One region of the Rhodomicrobium sp. genome, then DNA from elsewhere that is predicted to be linked to it. Evidence: riboswitches for the same ligand, from Rfam matches in the RefSeq annotation. Region 1 holds a riboswitch; the other holds the start of a gene.

Region 1 (13,362 bases):
GAGTTGAACAGGGTCCGCCCCGCATTGCGGCGCGACGCACCGGAAAGCGGCGTCCTTTACCGCGTCCCTTCGCGCGAATTTGCGCCGGAGGCTCGCACGGCACGCGGAGCCGACAGCGTCAGCGTGGCGACTTACGCGGAAATCGACGCGTCCGGCGGATGGGACCAGGCGTTCAGCGGCCAATACAAGGACGGCCGCTATTACAGGATCGTGCAGGAAACCCTTCATCCGGAGCACAGCTACCGCTATTTCGTGCTGCGCGATCAAGCGGGGCGGCAGAGGGCCATCCAGCCGTTTTTTGTCCTCGATCAGGATATTCTGGCGGGCGCGAGCGGCGCGATCACAGCCGCTGTGGACCGGGTCCGGCAGCGGTTCCCGAAGTTTCTGACCCTTCGCACGCTGATGATCGGTTGCGTGGCGGGCGAGGGCCATCTCGACAATCACGAGGCTTTCGCCGACCCCAAGACGTGCTCGCTCCTTGCAAAGGCCGCTCTGGAAGAGGCGAAGAAGGAACGCGCGGGCCTCATCGTCTTCAAGGAATTTCCGTCCGCCTATCGGGACGTCCTCGGCCATCTGAAGAACGATGGCTTTATCTGCTTGCCAAGCCTGCCAATGGCGAGCCTCAGCACCGCTCACAAGGATTTCGACGCCTACATGGCCGCATCGCTCAGCCGCGCGACCCGCAAGGATCTTCGCCGCAAGTTCAAGGCCGCGCAGTCCGCCGGGCTGACGATGTCGGTCGTGGAAGACATCACGCCATTCGTCGACGAGATCTATCCGCTTTATCTCAACGTCTACAATCGCTCGAAGCTGCATTTCGAGAAGCTGACGAAGGACTATCTCTGCGCGCTCGGCCAGCGCATGCCAGATCGCACGCGTTTCTTTGTTTGGCGTCAGGGCGACCGCATCGTCGCGTTCAATCTGTGCATGGTGCACAACGAGGCGATCTACGACCAGTATATCGGCCTCGATTATGAGGTGGCGCTCGATCTGCACCTCTACCACTACACCATTCGCGACATCATGAGCTGGGCGATGGCAAACGGCTACAAGCGCTACATCAGCAACGGACTGAACTACGATCCGAAGCATCATCTGCGCATGCAACTCGACCCGCTCGACCTCTACGCGCGGCATCGCTCGCCGATCATCAACGCAGCCTTGAAGGTTGTGCTGCCTTATCTGGAACCGACCAAGTACGATCCGCACCTGAAAAAGTTCGCGAATTATTCCGATCTGCGGGCCTGAATCGCCGTGCGGTAGTCGGACGCGGCACGACGCTGTGAGCCGGGCGTCGATCCGCTTCTCCGCATCAAATCGGTCCGATTTGATGCGTGTCACCGAAAGATCGGGGCGGCGCGGCCGGACGGGGCGCAAGGCCGGCCGCCGCCGCGTCAGTTCCGGATGAAGTCCGCGATCAGGCGCGGCGTGCTCTCGCTGAAGCCGATGATATCGAGCATGCCGCCATCGTTGGTGTCGGCGATGGCGAAACCGGCCGATGCCACACCCGCGATAACGAGCTTCGCCGGGATGCCGGACCGGGAGCGATACTCGCGCAGCGCGAGCGCCGGATGCACCGATTTCACGCGCACCTCGCTGTCGGTGTAGACGACGAAAGCATCGACCTTGAGGTCGTTTTCAAGGGCGTACAGCATCGGCAACGCGCAATCCACGGAGTCGGACGCGTAGTTCGCGATTTCGCGCAAGGCCTCGGGCAGCCGCATCGTGGCGTCGATATTCACCGGCAGAAGCCGCTGCTCGTCCAGCCCGCTCGGCACGGTGAAGGCGGCGACGTGGCATTCCCGCTCGACCGACGCCGAGACGAGCGCCATCGCCGCCACCGCGTCGCGCGCGCTCAGCCCCGTTCCGACGACGTGGCTCGCCCCCATCGAATAGGAGCCGTCGACGGCGATCAGGAGCCGCTTGCCGGTCGTGTCCGAATTCGCAAAAGCCGCGTGGAAGGCCGCTTCAAGCGCGTCCTCGACCTGCGGCAGCGGCTCCCAGTTCAGCTTTTCCGCGTTGTCGTGTCCTTTGCGGTAGTCGTCCAGCGCCAGAAGGAAAGCGAACGGGTGAAGATGCGATTGCCAGACCCGAGTGATGTCACGCAGCGACGGCATGATGAGGTTCAGCCCCTCGCCGGTGGATTTCAGCACGCCTGTCGCGGTGAGGCGGCCAAGCTCGCGCAGCAGCGTCTTGACGGGCATGCGCTCCACGACAGCGCGCAGCACTTTCTCGTCGCGCCGCCAATGCTTCGGAACCGTCTCGATGGGGAGATCGTGGGCCGCTATCAGCGCCGCCGCCTCGTCCGCCGTCTTCGCATGCTGCAACGCGACATAGCCTTTCACCACGGATGGCAGGGCCGGGCTTGCCCTTTCGGTCGCGACCCATTCATAAAGCGCCTTTCGCGCGGGGTCCGCCGCAAGCGGCTGCGAAAGCCGGATGAGATCGCGATGCGTCCACCCGCCCCGCTGACGGCTGGTCACGACCTGCCGCGCGAGATCGTCCGTCCGCTGCTCGGCATACCAAAGCGCGACCGCCCGCTTCACCGTTGGATCGAACCCGCGCAGGCTCTGTGCCGCCTCGGCAAACTGGAAAAGATGTTCCGTCGTCCGGCATACCCTCGGCAGGGCGGCGATGGCGGCGCGCTTCACGGCCGCGTTGCCGTGAACGGCAGCGAGCGCCAGCGCGAAGACAGCGGGCGCGTTCGACGGCGCGCGCGAGGTGAGGCTTTTTTCCTCTATTGTCGAAACGGCATGCACGCCGCCGACTTCAAGCGAGCGGAGCACCGAAGGGATATGCTCGGCGTTGAGCGCCCGCTCGCGCGCCACATAACGCCCGTTCTCCGAACCGAGGATCAGGAACCGCTCGAACCGCGACCAGTCGCTCATCGGAAACGGCAGCGCAACGGTGTCCACGACGCGCGGCTTGATACGGCGCAGCAAAAACTTCCTGTAATCGAACATGGTCGGCCCACCTCGAGCGAAAAAGGATTGCTTGCTCCTGTCCTAGAAAAAAATCGAGGCGCGCGGGCGAGCAATGTGGTGCGGCGAATCGGCTCGCTTTCAGCTTGATCATGCAATTCAAGGGAAAAACGGCGATGCGGGACGTTTTTCCACGCCGAGCCACGCGCCGCCCAGACCGCGATGTGATGACGGGGGGCCTACTCCGGTTGCCCGGTCGCTCCTCCGACCCGCCGCATCAGATAGGTGTCCATGATCCAGCCGTGCCTTTCGCGCGCCTCGGCGCGCAGACGCTCGATCTCGCCGCGCACCTCCGAAAGCCGCCCGGCGACGAGAATTTCATCCTTCGTGCCGAGATAGGCGCCCCAATAGATGTCGACCGTCTCCGGCTCCGGCACGCGCGTGAAGCTCACCGTGCCATCGAGCATGACGACGACGCTGCCCGGATGACGCGGAAAGTCCTCATCGAGCCGCCGCCCCGTGGTGATGAGCACCGGTTCGGCGATGCGGTTCAGCGGGATCTTGTGCTGCGCGGCGAGCGCCTGAATGGCGCCGATGCCGGGGATCACCTCGTGCTCGAACGCGACGCCCTTAGCGAGCAGGCTGTCGAGAAGGCGCAGCGTGCTGTCGTATACCGCCGGATCGCCCCAGACGAGGAACGCGCCCGTTTCGTCCGGCCCCAGTGCCTCCGCGAACAGCCGCTCGTAACTCGCTTCGATGGCGGCGTGCCAGTCCGCCACGTTCGCACGATAATCCTGCGTTTCTGCCCGGCGCGGGATCGGCACGACGACTTCGCGAAAACGCGGCTCGCGGATGAAACGCGCGCACACCTCCTCGCGGAACCGGCGCAGCGCGGCCTTTTCCGTGCCCTTGTCCGGGATGAAGAACACGTCGGCGCGGTTGAGCGCTTCGATGGCCTGCACAGTGAGGTAATCCGGGTTTCCGGCCCCGATGCCGATGACGAGGATCTTTCGCATCGTGTGCTGGCTCAGCTTTCGTTCTGTTCGAGCGACGCGATCAGGCCGCCGATCACGGACCAATAGGCCTGTCCCAGCGACGGCACGCGCCGCAGGATGCCCCGTGCCCAGATCGCCTTGCGTCCGAGTTGTTTCGCGAGCTGGAAATCGACGCTGCCCGGCGGGTCCGCGAGATCCACGACAAGAGCGTGATCGGGCAGGCTGCCGAGTTCGCGCGCGTCGACGACCGGGCCGTTGATGGTCGAGAAGATCGCGTCGAACTTCGGCGACTGAACCGGCAATTCAGAGAGCGGGAGCACGGCGACGCCGGGAAAGACATCGTCCAGACCGCGCTCGCTCGTTGCAAGATGCACCCGCGCGCCCGCGTCCAGCAGCCGAAGGATGAGGAGATCCGGGATACGCTCGCCCGCGATGACGCACACAACGGAACCCTGAAGGCGACTTCCGGCTTTTTCCACGCGGCTGAAAAGCTCGTCGATCGCCTCCCCGGCGGCGTCGAGGATCGGCCGCAGCAGGTCTTCATAGCTGTGAACGGTCAGCCCGAGGGCGGCGGCATGGCGGGTGAGTGCCGCGTCGGCGCGTGGCGCGATCAGGCGCGCGCCTGCGCTCATGCCGCCGAGCGCAGAGCCGTAGGCGCGTTCCGGCGCAAAGCTCGCATTCGTGTTTGCCTGCGCGGATCGCCCCGGCGCGAAGACCGGCAGGATCGCATAGCGCGCGCCCTTCACGACCGAAGCCGGATCGGCATGGGCCGCGACGGTGCGAAGCTTCGGTTCGAGCGGGGCGCCGAGAACGTTGACCTTCGCGCCAGCCGTGGCGGCGATCCTGGCGATGGCGCGGTCGAGCGGCTGCGTGCCGAGGAAGCCGATTGTGACGCTTGCCCATTCCGGCGCGATCACCGTGTGTGGCGTGGTGTATACGGTATTCCGGCAGCCGCCCGCGTTGTCATATTCGCCTTCCCAGTCCGAATCCATGCGGCCCATGGTTGGAAAGCCCGAGGGCGATCCCAAGCGGGGGCGAGGCACGCGCTGCGAGGGCGACGGCGCACCGGGCTTGCGGCGAACGCGGATCGTTCGCGGCGCGATGAGGCGCGCGATCCTTTCGAAGCTGCGCGACCAGAAATCAGAAGACACGATGCTTCCCGATGGGTTCGACTTGCATGAGATGATGAGGCACCCGCCTTACGCGCGTTGCCATTGTCGCATTGTGCGAAAAGCGGAGTCTTTCGGCAACTCAAACTTACGGGCTGACCGCGCCCATTACCCCAGACGGGACGCGCTTCGAGTTTGATGGCTCATCAAAAAAATTTTGCTTAATCGCCTCCTTTAAAGACGAACAATAGAATGCTGTTCCCTGCGGAGATTTGTCTTCAAACTCGCGGCGCGCTATTCGCATAGCGACCGTGGGAGGAAGAGACGATGGAAATCAAGGAAACGCCTGACATGTGGGCGCTGCGGCTGACCAAGCGCCTGCGCATTCCGGATGTGAAACAAGCTGCGCAGGAGTATGGACCGATCATCGAAAATGCGATTTCTTCCGCGGGGTTGACGCCATCCGGCCCGTGGCTGTTCATCGCTCACAACCTGCCAAGGACCGGCAAGATCCCGTTCGACTGGGCCATCTGCCGACCCGTTGCGAAGCCTGACGCGTATCAGGGCGCCATCGAACTCGTCCATCTCGAACCGATCATCGTCGCATCTGTCGTCCATCAAGGATCTATGCGGACGCTTTTCACGCAAGGTTATGCACCGCTCGTCGCCGAGATCGAACGATCGCGGCACGTTTTCTCCGGCGAAAGCCGGGAAGTCTATCATGACTGGAACGGGCCGGGGGCGGCTTACCACCGTATAGAAATCCAGTTCGGGTTGTCGCGATGACGAACCCGGTGGCAAGCCGACATAAAAAAGGCCGGGCGAACCCGGCCTCAGGCGATACGAGCGCCGCATTCACGCGGCGCTTCTCTTTTCTCTAAACCTTTGCGGGCGCGTCGGTCTTTGTTTCGGCCGTCTCGCAGCCGCAGCTGCCTTCCGGGCCGTGACCCTTGCACTCGCCGGCTTCGGTGTGCTCATGCTTGGACTCTCCCGAGCACCCGCATCCCGCGTCGGTCGCGGGCTTCGAGACGCTGCCGCCGATGGCCGCTGCCATCGTTGCCTCATCGAGCTGCTGGTCGCCGCCGCCGCAAGCCATGACCTTCTGCGGATCGTTCACATCTTCACCGCGCACCTTCGCGGCAGCCGCAGCCATCGGAGAGGTTTCGGCCTTGCGCTTCGGCGCGGCCTTCCACTGGTTGGAGGCGATCTGAAGCTCGGGTGTCTTTTCGAGCGTGCGCGACGTATCGAAGTCGAACTTGAGCTTCTTTTTCGTCTGCGGACCCCAGTAGCCGCGCTTGCCGAGATCGTAGAACTGCCGCTGCCAGGCCGAGAGCAGGAACGCCTTCAGGCAGCCGAGCAGATACTTGCGGCGCACCTTGTCGCCACGCACCCACGGATAGCCCCACAGCGCCTTGTTCATGTAGAAGCGGCGGTAGTTCTTCATCACGCCGTCGAGCAGTTCGCCGCGGTCGATCGCCTTCGGCTTCATGATCGGCGTCACGAAGTTATACTTCTCGAAGTCGAACACCTCGACCGTATCGCCAAGTTCGCGGTAAAGGTCCGAGAACGGCCACGGCGTGAACATGGACCAGTTGGCCATGTCCGGGTTCCACTCGCGAACCATCTTGTAGGTTTCTTCGAGCGTTTCGAGCGTCTCGTTTTCGAGGCCGACGATGAACTGCGCTTCGGTCACGATACCGTTCGCGCGCAGAAGGTCGATGGCCTTCTTGTTCTGCGCAACCGTCGTTTCCTTGTTGAACAGGTCGAGGTTGAGCTGCGCCGCCGCTTCGGTGCCGAGCGAGATGTGGACGAGGCCCGCCTTGCGGTAGAGCGGAAGCAAGTCTTCGTCGCGCAGGATGTCGGTCACGCGGGTGTTGATACCCCAAAGCACCGGCAACTTGCGGGCGATGAGTTCTTCGCAGAACGCCACGAACGCCTTGCGGTTGATCGTCGGCTCTTCGTCGGCGAGGATGAAGAAGCCCACATTGTGGTCGCGATACAGCGACTCGATTTCGTCGACGACGAGCTTCGGCTTTCTCACGCGATAATCGCGCCAGAACTTCCACTGCGAGCAGAAGGAGCAGGTGAACGGACAGCCGCGCGCCATGTTCGGCGTGGCGACGCGCGTGTTCATCGGGATGTAGTGATATTTCGTCCAGTCGAGGATGGACCAGTCGGCGACGATGGTGTCGACGTCGCGGATCGGCGGCTCGGCCGGGGTGGCGATGACCTTCGAGCCTTCCTGATAGGCGATGCCGTGGACCTGGCCGCGGCTGTCGGGCCATTCGCCCTTGTCGACCGCCTTCACGAGGTTCAGCATCACCGCTTCGCCTTCGCCGCGGATGATGGCGTCGATCCAAGGGGCTTCGTGCAGGATCTGCGAATACATGAACGTGCCGTGGATGCCGCCCAGCACCGTCACCACATTCGGGTGAACTTCCTTGGCGATCTGCAGCGCGCGCTCGGCCTTGTAGATGGACGGCGTAATGGCCGTCGAGCCGACGATGTCGGGCTTTTCCTCGGCGAGGATCGCGCGAAGTTCATCTTCGGTGAGGTTGTCCGTCATCGCGTCGATGAAGCGGATGTCGGAATAACCGCCCGCCTTCAGATAACCGGCGAGGTAGGCCACCCACGAGGGGGACCATCGGCCCGCGATTTCGGCGCCGCCCGAATGATAGTTTGGATGGATAAGTACAATCCGCATGCATCGCCTCCTTGGGGGGCCGCTGTCCCGTCAACGCCTTTTGATGAGTGTGATGATGTCGCGGGGTGGACAAAGCCGGAAGCGTGAGCTACGCCATGATCCGATAGGGGCCGTCGTCCGGATATGCCGCACCGACATCAGCAACGCTCCTCAGAAAGCGTCGGCGATTCCGCGACAAATCAGAAACCGGCCGGTAGAGTTGAAGGTCATCATAGCTTCTGAACCACCCTCCAGCGGATTCGGTCTGTTCCAATGGCCGGTAATAGCTTGGCAAACTTGCCACTTCGCGGCAGATATTTACCTGCGCGAACAAAGCCAAGTATCCACCCTTCTTTTATGAGGTTGGAGTGTCAGCCTTATTACCTATTATCTTCGACGATTAAGACCATCGAAGCACCATCAAACTCGACTTATTGCACCCGCTTGAGACGAATGCAAGCGGCCTTTCGCGGTGCTTTGCGCGGCGTTCTGACCCGATGCGCGTTGAATCTCACCGTGAAAACTCAGGCGTGGCTTTACTTGTCTCAAGCGCCGAAACCTGAGCGGCGAGGCTGTCGAGCGCATCCGCGAGCATCGGTCCGTCGCATGTCGTGAGCGGCTCGGGAATCACGATGCGGCGCGCGAGCGGATACAGCTTTTGCAGCGCAGGGTGCACCAGCAGCGCTTCGCCCTGATCCCGCGGGCTATCACGAACATTTGTGACGAGAATGAAATCGGGCCGCGTCATCACGATGGCCTCCAGCGACGCGAAACCGCCATGCGACAGGCCCATGTCTCCGGCGGCGTTCACGAGACCGGAGGCGGCCAGAAGGGATGTCGTCATCGATTCCCCCCCGAACACCCATCCGCGCCGCGAAACGGCCAGCACCCGCGAATGCACGCGCGCCGCTGCGGCGCGGGCGCGGAGCAAAGCGGCGTCGATCCGCGCGATGTGCGGTTCCGCGCGGTCTGGATGGCCGACGAGCGCGGCCATGCGCCGAATTTGCAGTTTCGCGTCGTCGATGGAGCGGGCGACATCGAACTCCGCGACCGGCACACCCTTCGCTTTCAAGATCTGACGCGTGGCAAGCCGCGTGAAGCGCCCGGCGAGCACGAGGTCCGGTTCTGCGATAAGGGCATCCTCCGCCGTGCCGGACAATTTCGGGAAAGCGCGCGCTTCCTTCGCCAGCCAGCTTTGCGAGGCGTCGCGCGAATAGGGGCTCAGTCCGGCGATCTGATCGCTGTCCGCGAGCGTGAGAAGAAGCTGGTCGGTACAGAGATTGATGGACACGATGCGGCGCGGTGAATCGGCGGCGGCGGCGGTGAGCGAGGCAAACAGCATCATGCAGGCGGCGACGAAGCGGGTCACGGCGCGACCCACGGAACGAGCACGGGCGCGCCGTCATGCTCCGCCCGGAAGGCACCGATATGAAACGCGCGCGCCAGCATCTCGGGCGACAACGCGACGGCGGGCGCCCCGGATTCGATCAGCCGTCCGTCTTTCATGACCAGCACGCGATCCGCAAATCGTGCGGCAAGGCCGAGATCGTGCGTCACCACCAGCACGAGCGCACCGCCGAGCGCCGTGTCCCGAAGCAGCGCCATCACGTCGAGCTGATAGCGCGGGTCGAGGGACGCGATGGGCTCGTCCGCCAGCACGACCGGCGCTTCGACCGCCAGCACGCGGGCGAGCGCCACGCGGGCCTTCTCGCCGCCGGACAACTCGGTGACAGGGCGGTCGGCGAGCGCGGCGAGATCGACGGCGGCGATGGCGCGGGCGACGGCTTCGGCGTCGCGGGCCGGGAGATTCGCGGGATCGGTGGCGCCATGCGGATAGCGGCCGAGCGCCACCACATCGCGCACCGGCAGCGGCCAATGCACCGCGTGGCCTTGCGGCAGATACGCGAAGCGAAGGGCGCGCTCGCGGATCGGCAGCGCCGCCGCGTCGCCGCCGCCCGCCCGGATTTCCCCGCGCGACGGCACGAGCCCGGCAAGCGCGCGGAGCAGCGTCGTCTTGCCCGCGCCGTTCGGACCGATCACGGCGGCGAGGCAGCCGCGCGGCAGGTCGAACGACACATCCGCGATGAGGTCGCGCGCGCCGAGCCGGACACCGAGACCGCGCGCCAAGAGATAAGCCGCGCTCATGAGAGGCCACCCGTCAGCGCGCGGCGGTCGCGCACGATCAGATAGAGAAAGAAGGGAACGCCGATGATCGCCGTCAGCACGCCGACTTTTATGTCGGTCGTCGACGGAATAAGGCGCACGGCGATGTCGGCGGCAAGAAGCAACGCCGCGCCGATGGCCGCGCTTGGCAGGAGCAGCCGCGCGGGGTCGTGGCCGACGAGCGGGCGCGCGAGATGCGGCGCGACGAGACCGATGAAGCCGATGGTTCCCGAAACCGCCACCGCGCCGCCGACACCGAGCGCCACGCCCGCGATCACCGCGAGCCGGAGCCGCGCCACATCCACGCCGAGGCTTTGCGCCGCCTCTTCGCCGAGGCTCAGCGTCCGAAGCGCGTTCCTGTTGGCAAGCAGGATCGCAGCGCCCGCCAGGATGAAGGGAAGCGCCAGCGCCACATGCTGGAAACTCCGGTCTTCGAGCGAACCAAGCAGCCAGAAGGTGATTTCAAGCGCGGCGTAAGGGTTCGGCGCGAGGTTCACCGCGAGCGCGGTTCCCGCGCCCGCGAGAGCCGAAAGCGCGAGGCCCGCGAGGATGAGGATCAGAAGGTTTGCGTTGCGGCCCGCCACTGCGAGCAGCACGAAAACCGACGCGAACGCCGCCGCGATCGCCGCCACCGGCAGGGCGAAAGACAGCGCATCGGCGAGCCCCGTTGCAATCACGACGACCGCGCCGAAGGCCGCCGCCTGCGGCGCGCCGAACAGCGCGGGCGAGGCCAGCGGGTTGCGCAACAGCCCTTGCAGCGCCGCGCCGGAAAGCCCGAGGATCGCGCCGATGGCGAGCGCCAGCACCGCGCGCGGCAGGCGGATTTCCTGCACGATGATGCGTTGCGGCTCGGTCCCTGCGCCGAACAGCGCCGCCGTAACCGTATCGGGCGAAAGCGCGACCGGCCCCGCGCCGAGCGACAGCACGGCCAGCAGCGCCGCCACCGCGAATAGCGCCAGCGTCGTCACCGGCCACTTGCGGCGCGGCGCGAGCACGGCCGACTTTACGGCCGAATCCGTATGGGGAACCTGTAAAATGACATCCTCCGCCGACCCGCCGTCGCACGTTGCGTGTCCAGAGCGTTTCATGCGACGAGGCCGCTTGCACGCTTCGAGACAACAGTTACAGCGCCGGCCGGTCTCCTGGCTCGCGGGTCGTGGCCGCCATCGCCTTCCCGAACGCACGCGTTCAGTGGCTTCGATGACGGCTCGCCGCTTACAGTTGCGGGGGCAGCCGCGGAATCGGGATCGAGCGTCCCTCACCGCGTTCCCGTTTCACCCGCTTGCGCGGGCACCGGCGCTTGATGCGGCCTATCATAAAGGCAAAGCGGCGGCAATGCGACGGGCTTCGCGTCGCGTGCGATCAGGCGAGCCGCATATGGCTTGTGCGCGGCACGGCGGCGGGGCTCCAATGCTGGACCCCATGGCGGAGGATTTCCGCGCAGGGCACGGGCGGCATCTCCGGCGGCACGTCCTGTCCGAGAAAGGCGAGTGCCCGCCACAGCAAGCGGCTATCGGCGGGAGTCGGCAGTTCCTTCGCGAAAGTCTGCTTCGAGAGCTTGCTGCCATCGGCGTTGAGCGCGAGCGGCAGATGAATGTATCGCGGCTCTGGCAGGCCAAGCAGCCGTTGCAGCACGATCTGCCGCGCGGTGTTGTCGAGGAGATCGGCGCCGCGCACGACATCGGTCACACCCTGAGAGGCATCGTCGACGACCACGGCGAGTTGATAGGCGAACAGCCCGTCCCGGCGCTGCACGACGAAATCGCCCACGGTCGCAGCGACATCCTCGCGCTGAGGGCCGAACACGCGATCGGCGAAGTCCACGACGCCAGCGGGAACGCGGAGGCGCACGGCGGCATCGTCGCGCGGCGCCGTGAAGGCGTGGCATGTGCCGGGATAGACCGCGCCGCCGATCCGCGCGAGATCGGCCCGCGAGCAGCGGCACCAGAAGACGTGTCCCGCGCGCCTGAGCGCTTCGAGCGCGTGCGCGTAGGCATCGAGGCGCGTCGACTGAAACAGCACGTCACCGTCCCACTCGAACCCGTAGGCCTCAAGCTGCTTAAGGATGCGCGCCGCCGCCCCCGGCATCTCGCGCGGCGGGTCGATGTCTTCCATGCGCACGAGCCATCGACCGCCAACGGCGCGCGCATCGCAATAGCTTGCGACGGCGGCGACGAGCGAGCCGAAATGCAAGGGCCCCGTGGGCGAGGGCGCGAAGCGGCCGATATGGGTCATGCGGTTTTTTTCTTTCACGCCGCGCCGCTGCGCAAGCCTGTGGAGCGTCCCAGCCGCGCCGTTCGTCGGGCTTGCCCGCGCGCGCCTTCGACCTATTTTAAGGAAAGCTTCGGTGCCCGATCAAGATCGGGTGAAACGGGAACGCGGTCGGCGAATTCGCTCATGCCGCGGCTGCCCCCGCAACTGTAGGCGGATGCTCCGATCGGGAGCCACTGGACCGGTAGCGGTTCGGGAAGGCGATCGGGGCGATATCCGCAAGCCAGGAGACCGGCCGAAGCGGCGCGTTGTCAAAGGCGCGCATACGCTTCTCGTTCGGCGGAGGGCCGCACGGTGCCATGCCAAGCGCAAGCCCGCGGTTCGTCGCCGGCGGCTCGTCTGTCATCGCCCGCAGCCGCTCCTGTGACACCCGAAAGGCCATGGCATGGAACCGAAAGACACTACGACAAACGAAGGCTTCAAGGGCTTCACCAACGAGGCGTGCCCGTTCCTGCCGTGTCACAAAGGCGTTCGCGGCAAATTCAATTGCCTGTTTTGCTATTGCCCGCTTATCGCCTATGAATGCCCTGGCCCGTACATCGTCTATACCGACGCGACCGGAATGCGGCGAAAGGATTGCTCGAATTGCACCCTGCCGCATAATGGCTATCGCGGAAGCTGGAACTTCATCCAGAAGTGGCTGAAGAAACCGGAGATCTGGGACGGGCACGATCAGACGCGCGAATTCCGGCTGAAAGCGCCGCCGGTAGAAAACGAAACAGACGAATGACCGCCGACACGATCCCCGCACAGGCCGCCGAACTCATCGCCCGCATCGCCTATCAGCCCGCGCCCGAGGGGCTGCCGCGCCGCGCCCGCTCGATCATGATCCAGGGCACGGCGTCGGACGTCGGCAAGAGCATGGTTGTCGCGGGGCTGTGCCGGGCGTATGCGCGGCGCGGCCTCGTGGTGCGTCCGTTCAAGGCGCAGAACATGTCGAACAACGCCGCCGTGGCGGCTGACAGCGACCTGCCGCCCGGCCCGGATGGCGAGATCGTCTATGGCGAGATCGGCCGTGCGCAGGCGATGCAGGCGCGCGCAGCGAAGGCCGCCCCGTCGATCCACATGAACCCCGTGCTCTTGAAGCCGCAGACGGATATCGGCTCGCAGGTGGTGCTGCGCGGGCGCGTGCTCGGCAATTGCCCGGCGCGGATCTATCATCACATGCGCCAGAAGATGATGCCCGCCGTGATCGACAGTCTCGACCGGCTCCGCGCCGA
Region 2 (6,118 bases), on a different contig from region 1:
CATCGCCATAGAGGATCGGCGGGCGCACGCAGCGCGAACCGTAAGACTGCACCCAGCCGTTCTTCGTGAACGCGAAGCCGGAGAGCTTCTCGCCGAAATACTGCACCATGTCGTTGCGCTCGAACTCGCCATGCACGAGCACGTCGAGGCCCGCCACTTCCTGCCAGCGGATCGTGCGCGCGGTTTCCTCGCGAAGGAACGAGTCGTATTCCGCGTCAGTCAGAGCGCCCTTGGCGTGGGCGGCTCGCGCCTTGCGGACTTCGGCCGTCTGCGGGAAGGAGCCGATGGTTGTCGTCGGGAACGGAGGCAGGCCGAAGCGGCGGCGTTGAACGGCGGCACGCTCGGCATAGGGCGCGCGACGGAGCGCCATCTGCGGCGTCACGGCTGCGAGCCGCTGCCTTACGGCTGCGTCATGCACCTTGGGCGATGCGCGCCGCGCGGCAAGCGCTGCGGACGCGGCTTCGAGCGCGGGCGCGACTGTTGCACGGCCTTCCGAGAGCGCGCGGCCGAGCGCGGAAAGCTCGCCCATCTTCTGCACGCCGAAGGCAAGCCAGCTTTTCACGTCGGCGTCGAGATCGCGTTCAAGCTCCAGATCGACCGGCGTATGCAGGAGCGAGCAGGACGGCGCAAGCTGTATGTGATCGGTGCCGCGCTTTGCAACCACGGGTTCCAGCCGGTCGAGGATCGCGGCCAGGTCCGCGCGCCAGACGTTGCGGCCGTCGATCACGCCGAGCGACAGCACGAGGCCGGGCGGCGCTTTCGCCAGCACATCGTCGAGTTGCCGCGGAGCGCGTGACAGATCGAGATGCAGCCCCGCCACGGGGAGCGAAAGCGCGGTATCGAGATTGTCGCCGAGCGCGCCGAAATAGGTGGCCAGCATGATCTTGAGGCTCGGCAGCGCATCGGCAAAGCGGCGGTAGGTCTTCTTCAGCGCGTCGCGCTCGGCGGCGTCGAGATCGAGCACGAGGCACGGCTCATCGATCTGCACCCATTCCGCGCCGTTGGCGGCGAGGCGGCGGAGCACGTCGAGATAGACGGGGAGCAGGGCGTCGAGCAGCGTGAGCGGGTCGAGCGCGGGATCCTTGCTTTTGCCGAGCTTGAGAAACGTCACCGGCCCAAGCAGAACGGGCCGCGTTTCATAGCCGAGATGCTGCGCCTCGCGATATTCGTCAACGGCCTTCAGCGAGGCCAGCGTGAAGCGTTGCCCCGCTGTGAACTCCGGCACCATGTAGTGGTAATTCGTGTCGAACCACTTCGTCATCTCCTGCGCGGGCGCGCCGTGGTTCGTGTGCGGGCAACCGCAGGCGCCTTCGCCGTCCGCTCCCTGCGATCCCCGCGCCATGGCGAAATAGGTGCCGAGGGTGACGCCGCCGGTTTTCCATCCGTAGATTTCAGGAATGGCCCCGACCATCACGCTCGTGTCGAGCACCTGATCGTAGAAGGAGAAGTCGTTCGACGGAATGACCGTCACGCCCGCCGCCTTCTGTCGCGCCCAATTGTCGGCGCGAAGCCGGGCCGCTGTCTCGCGAAGTTCCTTCTCCCCGATCCTGTGCGCCCAGTAGGCTTCGAGCGCAGTTTTAAGCTCACGGCGCGGACCGATGCGCGGCGTGCCAAGCGTTGCGATTTTTATGCTGGAAGACACGTTCTAACCCCATTGCGTTGGGGCAAGGCTGTGATGGGACGCGCGCGAACGCCGCCAGTCGGCGGGCCGCAACCGCTCCACCGGGACACCCCGCCCGAGGACTTCGATTTCGTCGCGGCAGGTCTCCTGGCTTGCGGGTCGTCGCTTCGGCCCGTCTTCCCGAAGCGATTGCCTCAGTGACATCGGTGGGCCGAAACTCGCCGCTTACAGTTGCGGGGGCAGCGCCGGACTTGCACCGGCTTCCCTCTTGGCCACGAGCTATGCGCTCGCAGACCGCGACGGAAAATGAGTGTGATCGAGATCGGCACTGTCGTCAATATCGATATAACGACATCTTTATATGCCGATGTCGATCTATGCTTGCGGCAGCACGGTCCGCACGATGGAGGCGTCGAGCGCCTCGTAGCGGGCGAGGCCGATGGTGTCGTAAAGCTCGGCGCGAGTCTGCATCTCGGGGAGCATCGCCTCCGTGCTGCCGTCGCGCGCGAGCGTGGCGTAAAGCTTCGCCTGCGCCTTGTTCGCCACCCGAAGCGACGAGACGGGCCAGATGACCATCGCGTAACCCCACGCCTCGAACTGTGCTGCCGTGAAATGCGGCGTGCGGCCGAACTCGGTCATGTTCGCGAGCAGCGGCACGCCGGGCAGACGCCGCGCGAATTCCTGGAACATGGCCGCGCTCGTCAGCGCCTCGGGGAAGATCGCGTCCGCGCCCGCCTCGACGTAAAGCCGGGCACGCGCCACCGCCGCGTCGATCCCCTCGCTCGCGGCGGCATCGGTGCGCGCCACGATGACGAGATGGCGGCGCGCCTTTGCTGCGGCGGCCACCTTCGCGGCCATGTCGCGGGCGTCCGCCAGCTTCTTGTCGTTGAGGTGCCCGCATTTCTTCGGGAGGAGCTGATCCTCGATATGCACAGCGCCCGCGCCCGCATCCTCGAAGGTGCGAACCATATGCATGACGTTCAGCGCCTCGCCATAGCCCGTGTCGCCATCGACGAGCAGCGGCAGGCCGCTCGCCCGCGCGATCTGGCGGATGAAGAACGCGACCTCATCCACCGTGATGATGCCGAGATCGGGCAGCCCCATGGACGCGGTCATCGCCGCGCCTGAGAGATACAGCGCGTCGAAGCCAGCCGCCTTTGCCTGAAGCGCCGCCATGCCGTTATGCGCGCCGGGGAGTTTCAGGATGCCCCGACGCTCCAGCAGCTCGCGGAAGCGGAAGCCCGCCGTCTGGTCGGGCAGGTCGAAACCGTTGAGATAAGGCATGTCCGCTCCCTACGCCGCACGCGCGGAAGACGGTGCAGGCGTGCGCCCGCGATCTTCCAGCGGCACGAACGCCACGTTTTCCGGGCCGACATAATTCGCGGATGGACGAATGATCTTGTTATCCTGCCGCTGCTCGATGATATGCGCCGCCCAGCCGCTCGTGCGTGCGATGACAAAAAGCGGCGTGAACATCGCGGTCGGAACGCCCATCTGGTGATAGGACACGGCGCTGAACCAGTCGAGGTTCGGGAACATCTTCTTCGTCTCCGCCATCACGCTTTCGATGCGCGCGGCGATCTCGAACATTTTCGTTGCGCCGACCTCGTGCGACAGGCGGCGGGCGACTTCCTTGATGACCTTGTTGCGCGGGTCGGCGACCGTATAGACGGGATGGCCGAAGCCGATCACGACCTCTTTAGCCTCGACGCGGCGGCGGATATCGGCTTCCGCCTCTTCGGCTGAATTGTAACGCTTCTGGATCTCGAAGGCCGCCTCGTTCGCCCCGCCATGCTTCGGCCCGCGCAGCGCGCCGATCGCGCCCGTCACCGCGGAATACAGATCCGATCCCGTGCTCGCGATGGAGCGTGCGGTGAAGGTGGACGCGTTGAACTCATGCTCGGCGTAGAGAATCAGCGAGGTGTGCATCGCGCGGACGTGGCTTTCGCGCGGGCGTTCGCCATGCAGCAGGTGCAGGAAGTGCCCGCCGATGGAATCGTCGTCGGTGTGCACCTCGATGCGGCGGCCATTATGCGCGAAGTGATGCCAGTAGAGCAGCATGGAACCCAGCGAAGCCAGGAGCCGGTCGGCCACATCGCGCGCAGCTGGATGGTTGTGGTCGACCGGCTCCGGCAGCACGCAGCCGAGCGCGGACACGCCCGATCTGAGTACGTCCATGGGATGCGAGGCGGCCGGCAGCGCTTCGAGCGCGACGCGGACCGCCGAAGGAAGGCCGCGCAGCGCCTTCAGCTTCGTCTTGTAAGCGTGAAGCTCCGTCGGCGTCGGCAGCGCCCCGTGAATGAGGAGATGCGCGATCTCCTCGAATTCGCAGGTCTCGGCCACGTCGAGAATGTCGTAGCCGCGGTAATGGAGGTCGTTACCGGTGCGGCCCACGGTGCAAAGCGCCGTGTTGCCCGCGATGATGCCGGAAAGCGCGACCGACTTCTTCGGCTTCGGCCCGGCGGCCTTCGTTGCGTCCTGTAGCATGCTGTCCTCCCTAAGCGCCGACAACGGCTGAACGGCCCGTCTCGCGCGATGTGCCGTTCCATTCGAAAAGGCCGGTCGCCCGCTCCGCGCCAAGCGCGACGGGATCGACGGTGAAATTCAGTCCCAGAAGCTCTTCGCCGCGCAGCCGTTCGAGCCGGTCCACGGTTTCGAGAAAGCGCTGTTGCTCGGCGGGTGAGACGATGCCTTCCGAAAGCGTGAGAAACTTCTCGATGTATTGCGGGCGGGCGAAGGGGCGCGCGCCGAGCGGGTTGGCGTCGGCGATGGCAAGCTCGTCCTCGATCACGCGACCGTCACGCAGGGTGACGACGACGCGGCCGCCGAACGCCTTTTCCTTCGGGTCGCGGCTATGATAGCGGCGCGTCCACTCCGCATCTTCGACGGTCGAAATCTTGTGCCACAAGGCAACGGTTTCGGGCCGCTTCGCGCGCTCCGGCGCATAGGAATGCACGTGGTGCCAGCCGCCGTCTTCCAGCGCGACCGCGAAGATGTACATGATGGAATGGTCGAGCGTTTCGCGGCTCGCATTCGGGTCCATCTTCTGCGGGTCGTTCGCACCCGTGCCGATCACGTAATGGGTGTGATGGCTCGTGTGGATCACGATGTTTTCGATGGTCGCGAGATTGCCGATCTTCTCGCGCATCCGCCGCGCGAGGTCGATGAGCGCCTGGCTCTGATATTCCGCCGAATATTCCTTGGTGTAGGTGTCGAGGATGGCGCGCTTCGGCTCGCCTTTCTCAGGCAACGGCACGGAGTATTCCACCTTGGGGCCGGAAAGCAGCCATGCGATGAAACCGTCCTCGCCTTCCCATGCGGGCGACGGCGCGCCTTCGCCGCGCATGGCTCGATCCACCGCCTCGACCGCCATCTTGCCGGCGAAAGCGGGCGCGTAAGCCTTCCAGCTCGAAATCTCGCCCTTGCGCGACTGGCGCGTCGTCGTCGTCACATGCAGTGCCTGCTGCACAGCCTGCCAGATCGTCTCCACCGGAAGCCCCAGCGCCGCGCCGATGCCTGCCGCAGCCGAGGGTCCGAGATGGGCGATATGGTCGATCTTGTGCTCATGCAGGCAAATGCCTTTTACGAGATTGACCTGAATTTCGTAGCCCGCCGCGAGGCCGCGCACGAGCGCTTCGCCGGAAAGCCCGCAATGCTGGGCGACGGCAAGGATCGGCGGGATATTGTCGCCGGGATGCGAATAGTCGGCGGCGAGGAACGTATCGTGGAAGTCGAGTTCACGCACGGCGACGCCGTTGGCCCACGCGGCCCATTCCGGCGAGAAGCGGCGATGCGAGGCGATGCCGAACACGGCCGCGCCGGGCTTGAAGGGATGCGAGAGCGCCTGATTGCGGGCGTTAGCCACCGGGCGGCGTGCGAGCGAAGCGGCGGCAACGGCGGCGTTGTCGATGATGCGGTTGCCGATCATCTCGACCACGGCAGGGTCGACCGCGACCGGGTCGGCGGCGACTTCGGCGATCTTCCAGGCGAGTTGTTCGGCGCGGGGCAAAGGCTCGGCGGATTTGTATGTGCGAACGGTATGCGACTTCACGGGGCAGGTTCCTCTCTTGGGCAGCGGCGGCTAGGAAATTGTATTTTGAAATCAGGGGCGAAACGCTGTGGGGCGGCCTGCTTCGTCGACGGCGACCATCTCGAACGAGCCGCGCACGGCGAGGCGACGCTCGCCCGAAAGCAGCTTTTCGGCCATCATCGAGACTTCGACGGTCATGGATGCGCGGCCTACGCGCACGACGCGGGCGGACAGTTCGACGAGTTCGCCCACCTTGACGGGCACGTGGAATTCCACCTTGTCGGATGTCGCCATCACCACGGCGCGGCGCGCGCGCCGCGTGGCCGCGACGAAGGCGGCTTTGCCCATGAGGTTCAGCGCATTGCCGCCGAACAGCGTGCCGTAATGGTTCGCCTGTTCGGGGAAGACCATCTCCACAAAGGTGGTCGCCGCCTCGGAGGCGTCGTCGTCAATCAAGGTTTGCATTC

Evidence for each region. Region 1 has a riboswitch for cobalamin ahead of QM659_RS03500 (FecCD family ABC transporter permease). Riboswitches for the same ligand answer to the same signal wherever they lie in the genome.
Region 2: it holds a riboswitch for cobalamin, as region 1 does, so the genes downstream of both, metE (5-methyltetrahydropteroyltriglutamate--homocysteine S-methyltransferase) here and QM659_RS03500 (FecCD family ABC transporter permease) in region 1, are expected to answer to the same signal.

What each region holds. Positions count from the first base shown of each region.
Region 1 covers NZ_JASGFR010000005.1:74,411-87,772, reverse strand. The annotation lists gene QM659_RS03540 (GNAT family N-acetyltransferase) at 1-1,248, shown strand, start outside; gene QM659_RS03535 (TROVE domain-containing protein) at 1,395-2,963, opposite strand; gene cobF (precorrin-6A synthase (deacetylating)) at 3,161-3,937, opposite strand; gene QM659_RS03525 (hypothetical protein) at 3,949-5,067, opposite strand; gene QM659_RS03520 (hypothetical protein) at 5,353-5,811, shown strand; gene bchE (magnesium-protoporphyrin IX monomethyl ester anaerobic oxidative cyclase) at 5,903-7,729, opposite strand; gene QM659_RS03510 (ABC transporter substrate-binding protein) at 8,220-9,077, opposite strand; gene QM659_RS03505 (ABC transporter ATP-binding protein) at 9,074-9,853, opposite strand; gene QM659_RS03500 (FecCD family ABC transporter permease) at 9,850-10,959, opposite strand; cobalamin riboswitch at 10,986-11,184, opposite strand; gene gluQRS (tRNA glutamyl-Q(34) synthetase GluQRS) at 11,234-12,106, opposite strand; cobalamin riboswitch at 12,200-12,397, shown strand; gene QM659_RS03490 (cysteine-rich small domain-containing protein) at 12,528-12,872, shown strand; gene QM659_RS03485 (cobyric acid synthase) at 12,869-13,362, shown strand, end outside.
Region 2 covers NZ_JASGFR010000056.1:196-6,313, forward strand. The annotation lists partial or broken gene metE (5-methyltetrahydropteroyltriglutamate--homocysteine S-methyltransferase) at 1-1,642, opposite strand, end outside; cobalamin riboswitch at 1,741-1,935, opposite strand; gene prpB (methylisocitrate lyase) at 1,997-2,905, opposite strand; gene prpC (2-methylcitrate synthase) at 2,915-4,108, opposite strand; gene QM659_RS15930 (MmgE/PrpD family protein) at 4,119-5,672, opposite strand; gene QM659_RS15935 (acyl-CoA thioesterase) at 5,724-6,116, opposite strand.